One region of the Paenibacillus sp. BK720 genome, then DNA from elsewhere that is predicted to be linked to it. Evidence: a T-box and tRNA genes for the amino acid it is inferred to sense, from the RefSeq annotation. Region 1 holds a T-box; the other holds one or more tRNA genes.

What was found. The T-box of region 1 lies ahead of argS (arginine--tRNA ligase). A T-box ahead of a tRNA ligase gene usually reads a tRNA of that ligase, here a tRNA-Arg.
Region 2: it encodes a tRNA-Arg, which carries the amino acid that the T-box ahead of argS (arginine--tRNA ligase) is inferred to sense. The anticodon was not compared.

Annotation. Positions count from the first base shown of each region.
Region 1 is NZ_JAASRQ010000005.1:344,512-351,806, forward strand. Features, by position in the region: gene FHT67_RS20550 (LLM class flavin-dependent oxidoreductase) at 1-876, opposite strand, end outside; gene FHT67_RS20555 (hypothetical protein) at 1,060-1,338, shown strand; gene FHT67_RS20560 (hypothetical protein) at 1,440-2,846, opposite strand; gene argS (arginine--tRNA ligase) at 3,068-4,756, opposite strand; T-box leader at 4,811-5,057, opposite strand; gene FHT67_RS20570 (thioredoxin family protein) at 5,097-5,420, opposite strand; gene FHT67_RS20575 (L-lactate dehydrogenase) at 5,472-6,425, opposite strand; gene FHT67_RS20580 (ABC transporter permease) at 6,982-7,295, shown strand, end outside.
Region 2 is NZ_JAASRQ010000005.1:303-7,597, forward strand. Features, by position in the region: tRNA gene FHT67_RS19020 (tRNA-Thr) at 1-5, shown strand, start outside; tRNA gene FHT67_RS19025 (tRNA-Glu) at 20-94, shown strand; tRNA gene FHT67_RS19030 (tRNA-Val) at 126-201, shown strand; tRNA gene FHT67_RS19035 (tRNA-Gln) at 211-285, shown strand; tRNA gene FHT67_RS19040 (tRNA-Lys) at 295-367, shown strand; tRNA gene FHT67_RS19045 (tRNA-Leu) at 392-474, shown strand; gene nfsA (oxygen-insensitive NADPH nitroreductase) at 568-1,302, shown strand; gene FHT67_RS19055 (ABC transporter ATP-binding protein) at 1,495-2,346, shown strand; tRNA gene FHT67_RS19060 (tRNA-Gly) at 2,505-2,579, shown strand; tRNA gene FHT67_RS19065 (tRNA-Arg) at 2,586-2,662, shown strand; tRNA gene FHT67_RS19070 (tRNA-Pro) at 2,691-2,767, shown strand; tRNA gene FHT67_RS19075 (tRNA-Gly) at 2,776-2,849, shown strand; gene ppc (phosphoenolpyruvate carboxylase) at 3,036-5,846, shown strand; gene FHT67_RS19085 (S1C family serine protease) at 6,040-7,170, shown strand.

The sequences.
Region 1 (7,295 bases):
TACCTGTTCCGGCGTGCCTATAATCCGGCGCTCGCGAGCCCGGTTAATCCGGTACAGGTCGGACTCCGTGTATGGATAATCATAAGCCGTCTTTACGGAAGGGAAGCTAAGCTGGTCTACGCCGTTCTCCAGCAGCAGGAAGAAAAGATCCGTGCTGAGAGCAAGCTCGTTAGCTTCTTCCTCCGTATCCGCGCAAATGGCAAGCACGGCGATCATGGAATGCGGCTTGTCGTACAGAACGGACGGTTCGAAGTTTTCATGGTAATGCTGCATCGCGGTCTCGCCGCCCGGCGTACCGAAAAACTGCGCAAAAGCGTAGTTCGTTCCAAGCTGCGCGGCAATCCGCGCGCTCTCGTAGCTGGAGCCAAGCAGCCAGACCTCGGGTACCTGCTCGATTGGGGGAGCGGCATGCAGTCCGGCAAAAGGATGGCCTTCCGGCATTTTTCCGCGGAGGTAACCGATTAAATCGATAATTTGCTGTGGATACTTGTTAATATCCACAAATTTGTTTTCCTGCAGCGCGCGGGTCGCCGTAGGCATGCCGCCAGGGGCACGGCCGAGACCAACATCGATTCGGCCAGGATGAAGAGCTTCGAGCAGCTTGAAGTTCTCCGCAACCTTGTAGGAGCTGTAATGCGGCAGCATGATGCCGCCGGAGCCTACGCGGATGCGTGAGGTAGCCGCGGCCAGATGGGCGATCAGAATTTCCGGGCTGGAGAAGGACAGCATTTTACCGGCATGATGCTCGGAGATCCAATAGCGGCCGTATCCTTGTCTTTCCGCTTCCTGTGCCAGACGTGTCGTGTCCGCCAGTGTGGCGGCGGCATTTTGCCCCTCGTTAATATGCGACTGGTCGAGAATACCCAGCTTGATCATCAGTGCGGTGCACCTCCTGTGCATGTAAGTATGTGCAACCTTGATTATACCCTAATTCACGAACTGTTACAAAAAATTGTACAGTAGGCGTGGAGCCGCATCCCATGGCGCAAATATTGACTTCAGGCGCTATAAAGGGTATTATTACACAAGCTTGAATACGAATAGGTAAGGGTGAAGATCTTGAATTCGAAACTTCAAATTAAGAGCGTAACCTTAGCGGACAAAGACTTGAAATCCGGTTTATTCCAGTACATTATGACGCTTGCCGACGGCTCCAGAGCAAGACTTTTCTACAGCAACAAACCAGAGTGGCATCTGACAGGCGTAACGCGTCTGCTTAACGTTCCATGCCCGCTGTGCATGAAAGACTACTACTGCGGCTGCTTTGAGAAAAATGCAGAGCTGTTCGACCGTCAAGTGAATGAGCATGATTTTATTCCTGCTTCCATGAGAGCTTAAGCTTTTTAAACATGATGAAACGGCTTCTGCCAGGCGTGAACCAATGTCCGCGAGGACAACGATTCATGCCGGCAGAAGCCGTTTGTCGTTTTCAATCTCTACTATTCCCGCATTCCGCCTTCCACGATGTTGAAGTAATAGTTTACATCGTCCTCGCACGCGGACATTTTATCCAAGGACTGCGGCGCGCATACGATCAGGCGGGTTGCCGTGATCGGTAGCTGCTCATCTCCAATGGGGTAGACGCCTTTTTCATCCACGCCGAAGTTGGACTCATTCTTCATCGCGTAACTCCCGTGTAACGGATCCAGCTCAAGCATTACGTAACGGTGTTCGCCGCCTGCAGGCTTTAGCTTCAACAATTCAAGCTGCTGAACTCTATTGACGAAGTCATCTGCCGGGAAGGCTCCCGAATATTGCAGCTTTTCATTCGTTAAGCTGCGTTTGAGCGTGACGGATTGCTCCGAGGCGTGGTAGACAGCGTTAATGCGGTTGTAGCGGCCATTGGCATCGGGATCAAAGAGTTGAAATTCGAGTTCGATCACCTCTCCATTCTGGGCAAGCACGGTTTCAAAGCCCTCAACTCTGGCCTGATTGCTCACCGGTGCCCGGGCCATCACCATCTTCCATACGCCATCGAATCCAAGCTGTTCGATCGATACATTACCCCATGCGCTTTGTTTGGGAATGGAATCCAAATGGCTCAGAACAGGAGGAACAACCAGTTGCAAAACATACATGGCTAGACCAAGCAGGGCCGCCTTATCTTTGATCGAGAGATTGGGCCTTGGCTTCCGGAAAAATAACAGGTATATGACAAAGCCCAGCGGCAGGCGCAACCCGTTTAAGGAAAACGTGAACCCGCCGAGCAGCATATGGCCGATAAGCTTCCAGCCCAGGTTTTTCTCCGGTTCCGAGCGTTTGCGGTAAAGCATAATCAGACAGGCAATAACGAGGAGAGGGAAAAGGGCAGACAGCCAAATAGTAACATTCGATTGGTTTAGCTTTGCATACCCGTATAAATAAAAACCCGAGAAGCGGACATGAGCTCCTTGAGCGAATTTTGAGAGCTCCGTTTCAGGAATATCAACGGATATAGCATTTCCCGGACCTTCGCCGCCTCCGTAAGTTCCTCCGAGCAGGTCTTTCCCGGTTGTATCGGTAATTTGCCACTCTGGTCCGTTTGAATTGATAAAGCTGTCATTTGTAATATGCGAGATATTCAACAGCTGCCCGGAACTCCGGTTCGGATGGGGAACGACATTAAGCTGGATGTAAAAATGCTTTTGGCTTTTTCCAACCTTCTCCAAAATAATGTCCGAATCAAATTTTCTCTCAACGACAAGATTAAGCTTGGTTTCGCCAACCTCCTTCGGAATCCATTCCGGCTTCAGGAAAAACTCCACCGCTACGCCTTCCTTCACAAGGGATAGGCTGTATCCTTCCTGATTAATAATTCGCTGATAAACCGCAGAGCTGCGGTTATGGTAAAGCTGAATTAGCCGCACCGCGGTAAAAAGAATAATTACGACAAGAACACCTGCTGCTATTTTCCAAGCTATCCTCCAATTCAGTTTGCGTACACCCCGCTTTCGATCTGTCCCATGACCCAATGCATAAACTTATAACTATATACTTTGGAAAAACAAGGAAGGTTGCGCTGGTACAGCAAGTTATAATCCAAACGGAAGGGGCAGGTCCGCAATAGGCGGCTGCCCCTTTTTCGCTCTTACATTTCCTTCAGCGCTTTGACTCCCAGCAGCTTCAGACCGTCCTCGAGAGTTTCGGCCGTCTGGCGAACAAGCGCCAGCTTTGCCGCCTGCTCGGCAGTATTGCCGGTAATGATCTTCTCATGGTGATAGAACCGGTTAAACGTCTGGGCCAGCTCGATCAGATAACGGGCGGCAACGGAAGGCTCATATCGCTGCGCGGCTTGCGCGAGCGCTTCGGGATAGCGCATCAAAGCCTTGACCAGCTGCCAGGATTGGTCGCTTTCGGTATAGCGGTAATCGGCAGCACCGGCGTTGTCGCCAGATTCTGCTGGAGCTCCGCTGCCCGCTTTGCGCAGGAGGCTTTGCGTTCTTGCGTAAGTGTACTGCACGTAAGGCCCCGTCTCGCCTTCGAAGTTCACGACGTCCTCTAGCGAGAAGTTTACTTCATGAAGCCGCGAGTGGAGCAGATCGCCAAAAATGACGGCGCCAACGCCAACGGCTTCCGCAACCTCGGCTTTGCCCGCAAGCGAAGGGTTCTTTTCCTCGATAATGCGCAGAGCATGAGCGGCCGCTTCATCCAGAACATTCTCCAGGAAGACGACCTTGCCTCTGCGGGTAGACATTTTTTGTCCGTCCATCAGCATGAGGCCAAACGGGATATGCTTGCATTCCGTCGCCCAATCGAAGCCCATGCGCTCAAGCACCAGGAATAGTTGGCGGAAATGCAAGGATTGCTCCGCGCCAACCACGTACAGCAGCTCATCGCCTTGCATCTGATCGTGCCGGTAGATCGCTGTGGCGAGATCGCGGGTGGCATAGATGGAGGAGCCGTCGGATTTTTTGATGATGCAAGGCGGTAGTCCTTCTTCATCCAGCCGTACGACTAACGCGCCGTCGCTCTCTTCGAGCAAGCCTTGACGGGTCAGTTGATCGACTACCGCATCCATTTTATCGTTATAGAAGCTTTCGCCAAGGTAATGGTCAAAGGAAACGCCAAGGCGGTCGTACAGCTTGTTGAAGGCGGCCAGACTGTCCTCGATAAACATATTCCAATAGCGGTGGGCTTCGGAATCGCCAGCCTCCAGCTTAACGAACCATTCCCGCGCTTCCGGCTCCAGCTCCGGCTGGAGCTTCGCTTCCTCGTGGAAACGGACATAGAGCTCAAGGTAGGCTTTAATCGGATCCGACGCTCTGTCGGTGTGGTCTCCCCATTTCAGATAAGCCGTAATCATTTTGCCGAATTGAGTGCCCCAGTCGCCCAGATGATTAACGTTAACCGTATCGTAGCCAACCTTGCGGAGCAGGTTGTAAAGCGCGTTGCCGATCATCGTCGAGCGCAAATGCCCGATGCCGAACGGCTTGGCGATATTGGGGGAGGACATGTCGATAATGACGCGCTTGCCTCCGCCAATCTCCGGTATTTGCGCTCCGCCATCCTGCACGAATTGCCCGGTCACAGCCGCGCGGTTGAATTTGAAGTTAAGGTAGGGGCCTGCAGCGGATATTGTCCACCGGCTGCTCTCGGGCAGGGAGGCCGCCAATTGTCCGGCGATATGCGCCGGGCTTTGTTTTTTAGACAAGGCAAAGCAGGGGAAAGCGACGTCTCCAAGCTGCTCGTTAGGCGGGAACTCCAGAAGCTCGGCAACTTGCCGGCTGGATAAGGAACAGTGCTCCGCCAGACTGGCGGCGATCATTTCTTTTAGCATTAGGGTGAACCTCCTGAATAATTGGCCTAAATAAAAACATAAAACCCCCGTCTCGTAAGAGACGGGGGTTAATCCCGCGGTGCCACTCTTGTTGCTTTATGGCAGGGCGAAAAGATTCATATACGCGCTGCCGTAAGCATCTCGACGTTGTAACGGTTCTGAACCGGGCAGGCCTACTGAAAGCGGTTCGGCCAGCCATCTCCCGGGTCCTCTTCGCAAAATGCGCCATCGCCGGCTTTCACCAACCCGGCTCGCTGCTCATGGTCATCCTCTTTGCTACTGTCCCGTTCCTCGATGTTATATAACGACCATCATACTTGATGTTATCTGAATAATCAATCTATTGTTTCGTTCTTTGGCTAAGAATTTGAATAAACGACTGGCAGGCTACAAAAGTCCGCATCACCGTAATCGGCTCGCCATCCTTATACAAGGCCATGGCAGGAACGGCGCGCAGCTCCAGAGGAGCTGCTGTCTGCGGGAACAGATCGATGTTAACCGAGGCAACGGTCATCTCGCCGCGAAGAGAAGGAATAGCGGCCTCGAGCTGTCCGGCAATCGTATGGCAAGGCGTGCAGAAGGTGCTGCGGTATAGAACAAGCACAGTAGCTCCGCTTGCGATGGCTTCCTGCAGCTGTTGATCAGTGAGCTGGTTCAAAGACATATGGCGGTTATCTCCCGGTTTTTAAGAATAAGAACGATGCCCTCCATTGTATCATCCCAGCTTCAACTGCTCAATTGCTCCGCGAATAATGCGGCATGAAAAATTCATCTGCCGATTTTCCTCCGGCGTCAAATTAAGCTCAACGATTTCTTTGACGCCGCTGCGGGTGATGATGGCCGGAACGCCAGCCGCAATGCCCGTCTGGTTGTATTCCTGCTCGAGGATGGAGGAGACGGCGATGATGCGGTGTTCATCATTCAGGACGGAGCGGGTAATGTAGGCCAGCGCGTTGCCGATGCCGTAGTGGGTGGAGCCCATGCGGGTGTAAATTTCCCAGCCTGCATTCTTGGTCTGCTCGGCAATTTCGTTCAGTTTGAGGTGGCCGAACCGGACCGGATGCTGGGTCAGAATATCCCCAATCGGTTTGCCGCCAATCGTCACATGCGACCATGCCGGGAATTGGGACTCTCCGTGCTCACCCAGCACGTAGCCGTTCACGCTGCGCGGATCGACGGAGAAATGCTCGCAGAGCAGCGTTTTGAGCCGGGCCGAGTCAATGGACGTGCCGGAGCCGATAACCTGGCCGCGGGGCAGTCCCGATAGTTTCCATACGACGTAAGTTACCACGTCAACCGGATTAGCCGCCGCGAGAAAAATACCGTTAAACCCGCTGCCCATGATCCGCGGAACGATATGGCCATAGATGTCGGAGACCGCGCTTAGCATGCCCATCCGGTCCTGGCCCTTTGGCGGATAACCGCCGGCGGACAGAATGACGACGTCCATATCCGAGCAATCCTCGTACGTACCGGTATAGATTTTCGTGCGGGAATGGATAAAATCCATGCCATGCGACATGTCGAGCGCTTGTGCCGCTGCGCGGTCAGGCGTCCGTCCGATCAGCATGATTTCATCGCATATCGACTGATTGATAAGGGAATACGCGCAGCTTGAACCCACGTTGCCAACCCCGACGATTGCTACCTTGCGCGCTTTGCTTCTCATGCCCATCCAGCCCCTTATCCCAAGTGTTGTTACTTCTAGTATATGGGCTTGCATACCAATCATGTGACGGCGAAGTTACGGTCATGTTCGTCTTTCTTCCATAGCGGATAAGCGGACGAACATAGGTTGTGAGCAGGGCTGCTTCCGGACGCAACCATGTCAAAAGTCTTGCCGGGAAAAGCGAAGATTAGCGTTTATGCGACCAAAAACTCCATTTTACTACATAATACGACAAACATATTTAATATATTATATAGATTAAAATAAAATATGAGGAGTAGAAAACGAAAGAGAAATCCCTATTTTGTTCGAAAAACAATCGTTTTTGCTCAATTAACCCCTAATATCGTTCGCAGGTCGCATTGATTGTATATATTAAATATATTATATTATCTTTAGGTGTAACCGCTTTCACCACATGGGCAAGAAGTGGTCGATTCCGAATTGAATCAGCAGGTTGCTTTTAAGCCTAAGCAAATGCTTGCGAAGTATGAATGGTATCACTGGCAGTGCCCGACCGTGGATGTGTTATTCATTATAGGAGGTGGAAGAGACAATGATTGCAAACGAGGCAAAAGTCGAAGTTATGCCGATCCCGAAAAAAAAGAGCCAGACTTGGTCTAGAGTTTGGTATTTCAGGCATGCGTACTTGTTTATGCTTCCAGCCGTTATTTGGTATTTGGTGTTCAGTTATTATCCGATGTACGGCGTTCTGATCGCATTTAAAGATTTCAAGTACAACCTCGGGATAATGGGAAGCCCATGGGAAGGACTGCGGTACTTCAAGCAGTTCTTGAATGATTCCAGCTTTTATTCGGTTCTTAAAAATACGCTCTCGATCAGCGGCCTTAAGCTGCTGTTCGGTTTTCC
Region 2 (7,295 bases), 340 kb from region 1:
CTCCAGAAGTATTTTTCAAGGCCCGTTGGTCAAGGGGTTAAGACACCTCCCTTTCACGGAGGTAACAGGGGTTCGAATCCCCTACGGGTCACCATATATACTTATACGGTGGATATATTGCCTTTGGAGGCTTAGCTCAGCTGGGAGAGCATCTGCCTTACAAGCAGAGGGTCGGGGGTTCGATCCCCTCAGCCTCCACCATTACAACATTGGGGATTAGCCAAGCGGTAAGGCAACGGACTTTGACTCCGTCACTCCAAGGTTCGAATCCTTGATCCCCAGCCATTTTAATACGAGCCATTAGCTCAGTTGGTAGAGCACCTGACTTTTAATCAGGGTGTCGAAGGTTCGAGTCCTTCATGGCTCACTTTTCTTAATAAGCTTCACCCATGCGCGTATGGCGGAATTGGCAGACGCACCAGACTTAGGATCTGGCGGGCGACCGTGGGGGTTCAAGTCCCTCTACGCGCACCATACTTAACACCCAAACCTTCAGAAGATGTCCTGAAGGTTTTTTTGTGCTACATTGTAACCATATTAATTTTTAAGGCAAAGGAGATATCGATAATGAACGAAACTATAGCTAAGTTGATGCAACACCGCTCTATACGCAAATTTACGAAGGATCCGATTACGCAAGAGCAGCTTGATGCCATATTATCCGCGGCGCAGCAAGCATCAACTTCAAGCAATATGCAAGCCTATTCCATTATTGGTATTACGGATAAGGTACTGCGCAGCGAGCTGGCTAAGCTGGCGGGAAATCAGGCTTATATAGAGGAAAGCCCCGTATTCCTCGTCTGGTGCGCGGATTTGTACCGCTGGGAGCAAGCAGCGAAACGGCATTACGGGGAAGTGATTCCTAGTACAACGGAGAACTTTATTATCGGTACGGTGGATACGGCATTAGCCGCACAGAACGCTGCTGTAGCAGCCGAATCTCTTGGGCTTGGTATCGTTTATATCGGAGGGATCCGGAATCAGCCTGATAAGGTGTCTGAACTTCTGAAGCTGCCGCAGCATGTGTATCCGGTGTTTGGCATGTGCATTGGCGTACCGGATCAGTCTCCGCTCGAACGGCCTCGTCTGCCTCGCCAAGCAGTCTATTTTGAGAATACATACAAGCAGGACGCCATAGACTCTGCTATTGATGCTTACGATGAGACGCTAAGCGCTTATATGACGGCTAGATCGAACGGGAAGGCCAGCGCGACATGGTCTCAGTCGATGGCAGGCAAGGCGGGTCCTGTACGCATTCATATGCGTTCGTTTTTAGAGAAACAAGGATTTAAGCTGGAGTAACGTTCATTCCCTTAAACATGAAGTCCATTAATCCATAGTCATTTGGTCAAGTATCACATTTCTGTCATTGACAACGCATCTGAGAACGATTATCATTATACATAGTTAATTGATAATTGTTATCACGACGCGCTGCAGGCGCATAAATAAAAACGATCCGCCTTGCGGCATCGGAAGGAGCGTGCAGGTCAAATGATTCGTCTTGCGACTTCGAATCTCGACATTGCTTATGATGATCGACTCATCGTTCAAAATTTAAATATTGCTATCCCTCAAGGTAAAATTACAGCCCTTGTCGGTTCCAACGGATCGGGTAAATCGACCATTCTGAAGACGATGGCGCGTTTAATGCACCCATCTGCAGGCAGCGTTCTTTTGGACGGAAGATCGATTCACAAGCAGTCTACAAAAGAAGTGGCGAAGCAGCTTGCGATTTTGCCGCAGAATCCGACAGCTCCGGACGGCCTGACCGTTGCCGAGCTCGTGTCGTACGGTCGCTTTCCTTACCAAAAGGGCTTCGGGTCTTTAACGAAGGAAGACCGCGGTATTATCCAATGGGCTATTGAGGCGACAGGCATGGGAGAATTCACCGATCGCCCGGTTGACCAATTGTCCGGCGGTCAGCGCCAACGCGCATGGATTGCAATGGCACTTGCGCAAGAGACGGACATTTTGTTCCTCGACGAACCAACGACCTTCCTGGATATGGCCCATCAGCTTGAAGTGCTCCATTTGCTGCAGAAGCTTAACGAGATGAACAACCGCACCGTTGTCATGGTTGTCCATGATTTGAACCATGCCTCCCGTTACGCGCATCATATGGTTGCCATCAAGAAGGGCACGGTCGTAGGTGAAGGCACTCCGGCTGAAGTCATGACACCGGATATTTTGCGTGAAGTATTTAATATCGAAGCCGATATCGTTCCTGATCCTCGCACAGGTGTACCGCTTTGCCTGCCACACGCATTAGCCGGCGAACCGGCTGCTGACAAAGCGCTGGCTGACTCGAGGCCTGAACGGATTTTGACTGCTGCAGGGGCATAATTATAATGAAAGGCCGTGCGGGAATGGCGCGGCTTTTTCTTTTTATAACTTTTCTTAAAAAAACTTTTATAAAACAGTTGCATTTTGTTTTTGAAGGTGATATATTATTACTTGTCGCCGCGATGATAAGTAAACGCGTACGACAGCGAAAGTAACATGCGGAAGTGGCTCAGCGGTAGAGCATCGCCTTGCCAAGGCGAGGGTCGCGGGTTCGATTCCCGTCTTCCGCTCCATAATGTGCGGCCTTAGCTCAGCTGGATAGAGCGTTTGACTACGAATCAAAAGGTCAGGAGTTCGAATCTCTTAGGCCGCGCCAATCTTTACTAATACTTACTTATATTTGTCGGGATGTAGCTCAGCTTGGTAGAGCACCTGGTTTGGGACCAGGGGGTCGCATGTTCAAATCGTGTCATCCCGACCATTTAATACGCGGGTGTAGTTCAATGGTAGAACTTTAGCCTTCCAAGCTAATAGCGTGGGTTCGATTCCCATCACCCGCTCCAGATTTTCAAACAATCTCCTTCTTCGGAAGGAGTTTTTATATTTTATCCCCTTATATTGGCAGCCCCCGCTGGGGCTGCCTTTCGCGCGTTATGAAAAGAAAGTGGGTGCTTCGGGCTTCAACCAAGCGTCATTTTGTAGTATGATGATTAGAAGTTGAAAATGCGTTAAAGTACAGGAGGATCAGTATGTCGGACCAAGTAACATCGACTTTATCGGCACAACATCGGCCGCAGGCTAACAATTTACTGCGCAGAGACGTCCGTTTCCTAGGCAACATACTTGGGGAAGTGCTCGTCCATCAAGGCGGCCGCGAACTGCTGGATATCGTCGAGCAAATTCGTGAAACAAGTAAAGCGTTACGCGCTGAATTTGTACCTGAGCTTTTTGAACAGTTTAAGACGACAATTGCATCATTAAGTCCCGAAATTCGCCATCAGGTGATCCGTGCATTCGCGATCTATTTCCAATTGGTCAACATTGCAGAGCAGAACCACCGTATTCGCCGTAAACGCGATTACGAGCGTTCAGCAGGGGAAAGTGTACAACGAGGCTCCATTGAGAGCGCGATTTCCGATCTGAAAGAGCGCAACATCGATGTTGAAGGTGTTCAAGAAATCCTGAGCAATATTTCACTCGAGCTCGTGATGACTGCGCATCCGACGGAAGCGACGCGTCGTGCCGTGCTTGATATTCATAAGCGGATTGCCGAAGACGTAATGGAGCTTGATAATCCGACGCTGACTTACCGCGAACGCGAGATCCTTCGGGACAAGCTGCTGAACGAAGTACTCATTCTATGGCAGACCGACGAGCTCCGCGACCGTAAGCCAACTGTTATCGATGAAGTGCGCAACGGGTTGTATTACTTCGACGAAACCCTGTTTGAGGTGCTTCCGAACGTATACGAAGAACTGGAACGCAATCTTACGAAATATTATCCGGGAGAGTCCTGGCATGTACCAAGCTATCTGCGCTTCGGCTCATGGATCGGCGGAGACCGTGACGGCAACCCGTCCGTAACCGCTAAGGTCACATGGGAGACGTTGACGCTTAACCGCCAGCTGGCTATTAAGAAATACGAAGAGAAGCTGCATGAGCTTGTCAGCATTCTGAGCTTCAGCACGAACCTGGTTGAAGTATCCGAAGAGCTGATTAACTCGATTAAGAAAGACCGCGAGCACGTGGAACTCAAATGCATCGATCTGTGGCGCAATGCGAAAGAACCTTACCGCATTAAGCTGGGCTTTATGCTGGAGAAGCTGGCGAATACGCGCGACGAGTCGCTCAAAGGCTCTGCAATGCGTTACAACAACGCAAACGAGCTGCTTGAGGATCTGTACATTATCGACCGCAGCTTGCGCGGGCATTTTGCCGATTATGTAGCGGATACGCACATTGGCAAGCTTGTACGCCAAGTGGAGCTGTTTGGCTTCCATATGCTTACCCTCGATATCCGTCAGCACAGCCAAGAGCATGAGAATGCAATGGCCGAAATTTTGGCGAAAATGAATATCGCTCAGAACTACGGTTCCTTGTCGGAAGAAGAAAAGATTGAATTGCTCGGCAAATTGCTGGAGGATCCGCGTCCTCTTACTTCTTCCCATCTGGATTACTCGCCTTCGACTCGCGAGTGCCTTGACGTATACCACACGGTATACAGAGCGCAGCAAGAGTTCGGACCGGAATGTATTTCGACTTATCTGATCAGTATGACACAAGGCGCCAGCGACATGCTGGAGGTTATGGTATTCGCGAAAGAGGTTGGCTTGTTCTGCAAGGAAGCAGACGGCAGCGTTCGCTGCACGCTGCAATCCGTGCCGCTCTTCGAGACCATTGACGACCTTCACGCCGCGCCTGGCATCATGAAGCTGCTCTTCGAGCTGCCGATCTATCGTCAAGCCGTAGCGGCAAGAGGCGATCTGCATGAAATCATGCTGGGTTACTCCGATAGTAACAAAGACGGCGGCGCGGTAACCGCGAACTGGGAACTGCGCGTAGCGCTTAACGATATTACGGCAACTGCGGGAGAATACGGCGTGAAGCTGAAATTCTTCCATGGCCGCGGCGGTGCGCTTGGCCGTGGCGGAATGCCGCTTAACCGCAGTATCCTGGCTCAACCGCCACATACGGTTGGCGGCGGTATTAAGATTACCGAGCAAGGCGAAGTATTGTCCTCGCGTTATTCGATGCAGGGCATTGCTTACCGAAGCCTGGAGCAGGCAACATGGGCGCTTATTACGGCTGCCCGTCTTGCGAAATATCCGCAGGCACAAGACGACGCCGTGCTGAAGGAATGGGAAGAGATTTCCCGTTCGATCTCGGAAACGGCTTTGAACAAATACCAAGATCTGATCTTCCGCGATCCGGACTTCCTGACTTACTTCAAAGAGTCGACTCCGCTTCCTGAGGTTGGCGAGCTGAACATCGGTTCCCGTCCTTCGAAACGGAAAAATAGCGACCGCTTCGAGGATCTTCGCGCGATTCCTTGGGTATTTGCATGGACGCAGAGCCGTTACTTGCTGCCGGCATGGTATGCGGCAGGTACTGCCCTGAAGCAGTATACCGGCGAGGATGCGCAGCGTCTTGAAACGTTGAAGACGATGTACGAGAAGTTTCCGTTCTTCCGTTCGCTCATCGACAATCTGCAAATGGCACTGGCAAAAGCAGATTTAACGATCGCGAAGGAATATGCGGATATGATCGCCGACAGCACGATTCGCGACCGTATCTTCACGCAGATCGAGAACGAATATAAGCTGACTTCGGAAATGATACTGAGCATTACCGGTCAAGACGAGATTCTGGACAACGTGCCTGTTATCCAGGAATCGATTCGTCTGCGGAATCCATACGTGGATCCGCTCAGCTACATGCAAGTTCAGCTTCTGAGCGAGCTGCGAGCGTTGCGCGCGAAGGAAGAGGATGATCCTGAGCTGCTCCGCGAAGTGCTTCTTACCATTAACGGAATTGCTGCGGGTCTGAGAAACACGGGCTAACAGCAGACTAATAACCGGGCATTCGGCTTAATACAAGCCGGATCGCCCGGTTTTTGTTTTAAAACGAATTCGCCTATTATTTATCCTCCTTTATAATCCGCTTAAGTTTGATTTAAGGTACAACCCTCATGATAGTAATCAAGCAAGCGACATCAATTGCAAAAGCGATTGTCATGACAAAGGAGCGATTAAGATGAACCATAACGAATTCGAAAATAACCAAGTAAACGGAAACGATACAACTAACACCGAATCCACTGCTGAACATAAGCCATATACCTATACTTACAGAACGAGCCGCTCGACGGCAAATCTTCGCGAAGCTTACGAGAATCAGCTGCAGCTGATGGGGATGGACGGATCGGACGGAGGATACGGCAGCGGCGGAAAGAAGAAGGGGAGGAAATCGCAGGCCAAGGCCATGGTTGCGGCTTTCCTTGTTGGCGCGGTAGTTATCAGCGGATTTATGTACGCATCGGATAAAACAAACTTGTTCACCGGTAATCAGCCGCCTACTGCGGCAACTACACTCGCGAGCAATACGCCGCAGCAGTCGGCGGGCGTAACTACGGCATCGGTAAGCGTAGACGCTTCTATCGCTGACGTATATAAAGCTGCATCGCCTGCGGTAGTGAAAATCGAGAATTACACGGAGCCGGTTCAAAGCACGGGCAGAGGCTTCGGAGGCAGAGGCGGCTGGCAGGGATTTAGCCAAATGCCGCAGTCCCAAAGCGGCAGCGGTCAATCTAATTCGACCGATTCCACCGATAGCTCTAATCTGCAGCTGGCGGGAACGGGCACAGGATTCTTTTTCGAATCCTCCGGTTATATCCTGACCAATGATCATGTAGTCGAGGGAGCCGCGCAAGTGAAGGTGCAGGTAGAAGGTTATGATGAGCCGTTTGTGGCTGAGGTCGTAGGCGAGAACGCGGATCAGGACTTGGCCGTATTGAAAATCACGGGCTCCAAGGCATTCCCGACTCTGGCGATTGGCGATTCCGATCAAACCGCTATCGGGGATTGGGTTATTGCAATCGGCAACCCGTACGGCTTTGACCACACGATGACCGTTGGGGTGCTAAGCGCGAAGGAACGTCCAATTACGATCAGCGAGGAAGACGGCACCGAGCATCAATACGAGCATCTGCTGCAAACGGACGCTTCGATCAACCCGGGCAACTCCGGCGGACCGCTGCTGAACGCAAAAGGTGAAGTTATAGGTATAAATACAGCCGTCAATGCCGAAGCGCAAGGCATCGGATTTGCGATTCCAACCAGCACGATTCAAGAAACATTGAAGCAATTGCTTGGCCGCAGCGCATAATGCCATTATTCACTTATAAGGTTTGGGAAACGGAGGGGCGCTTATGCGCCTCTTCGTTTTGTTTTTTGCTTTTGCTTTTGCTTTTGAAGGGGGAGAACCGATATAATAGATCAGATGCGAATGGA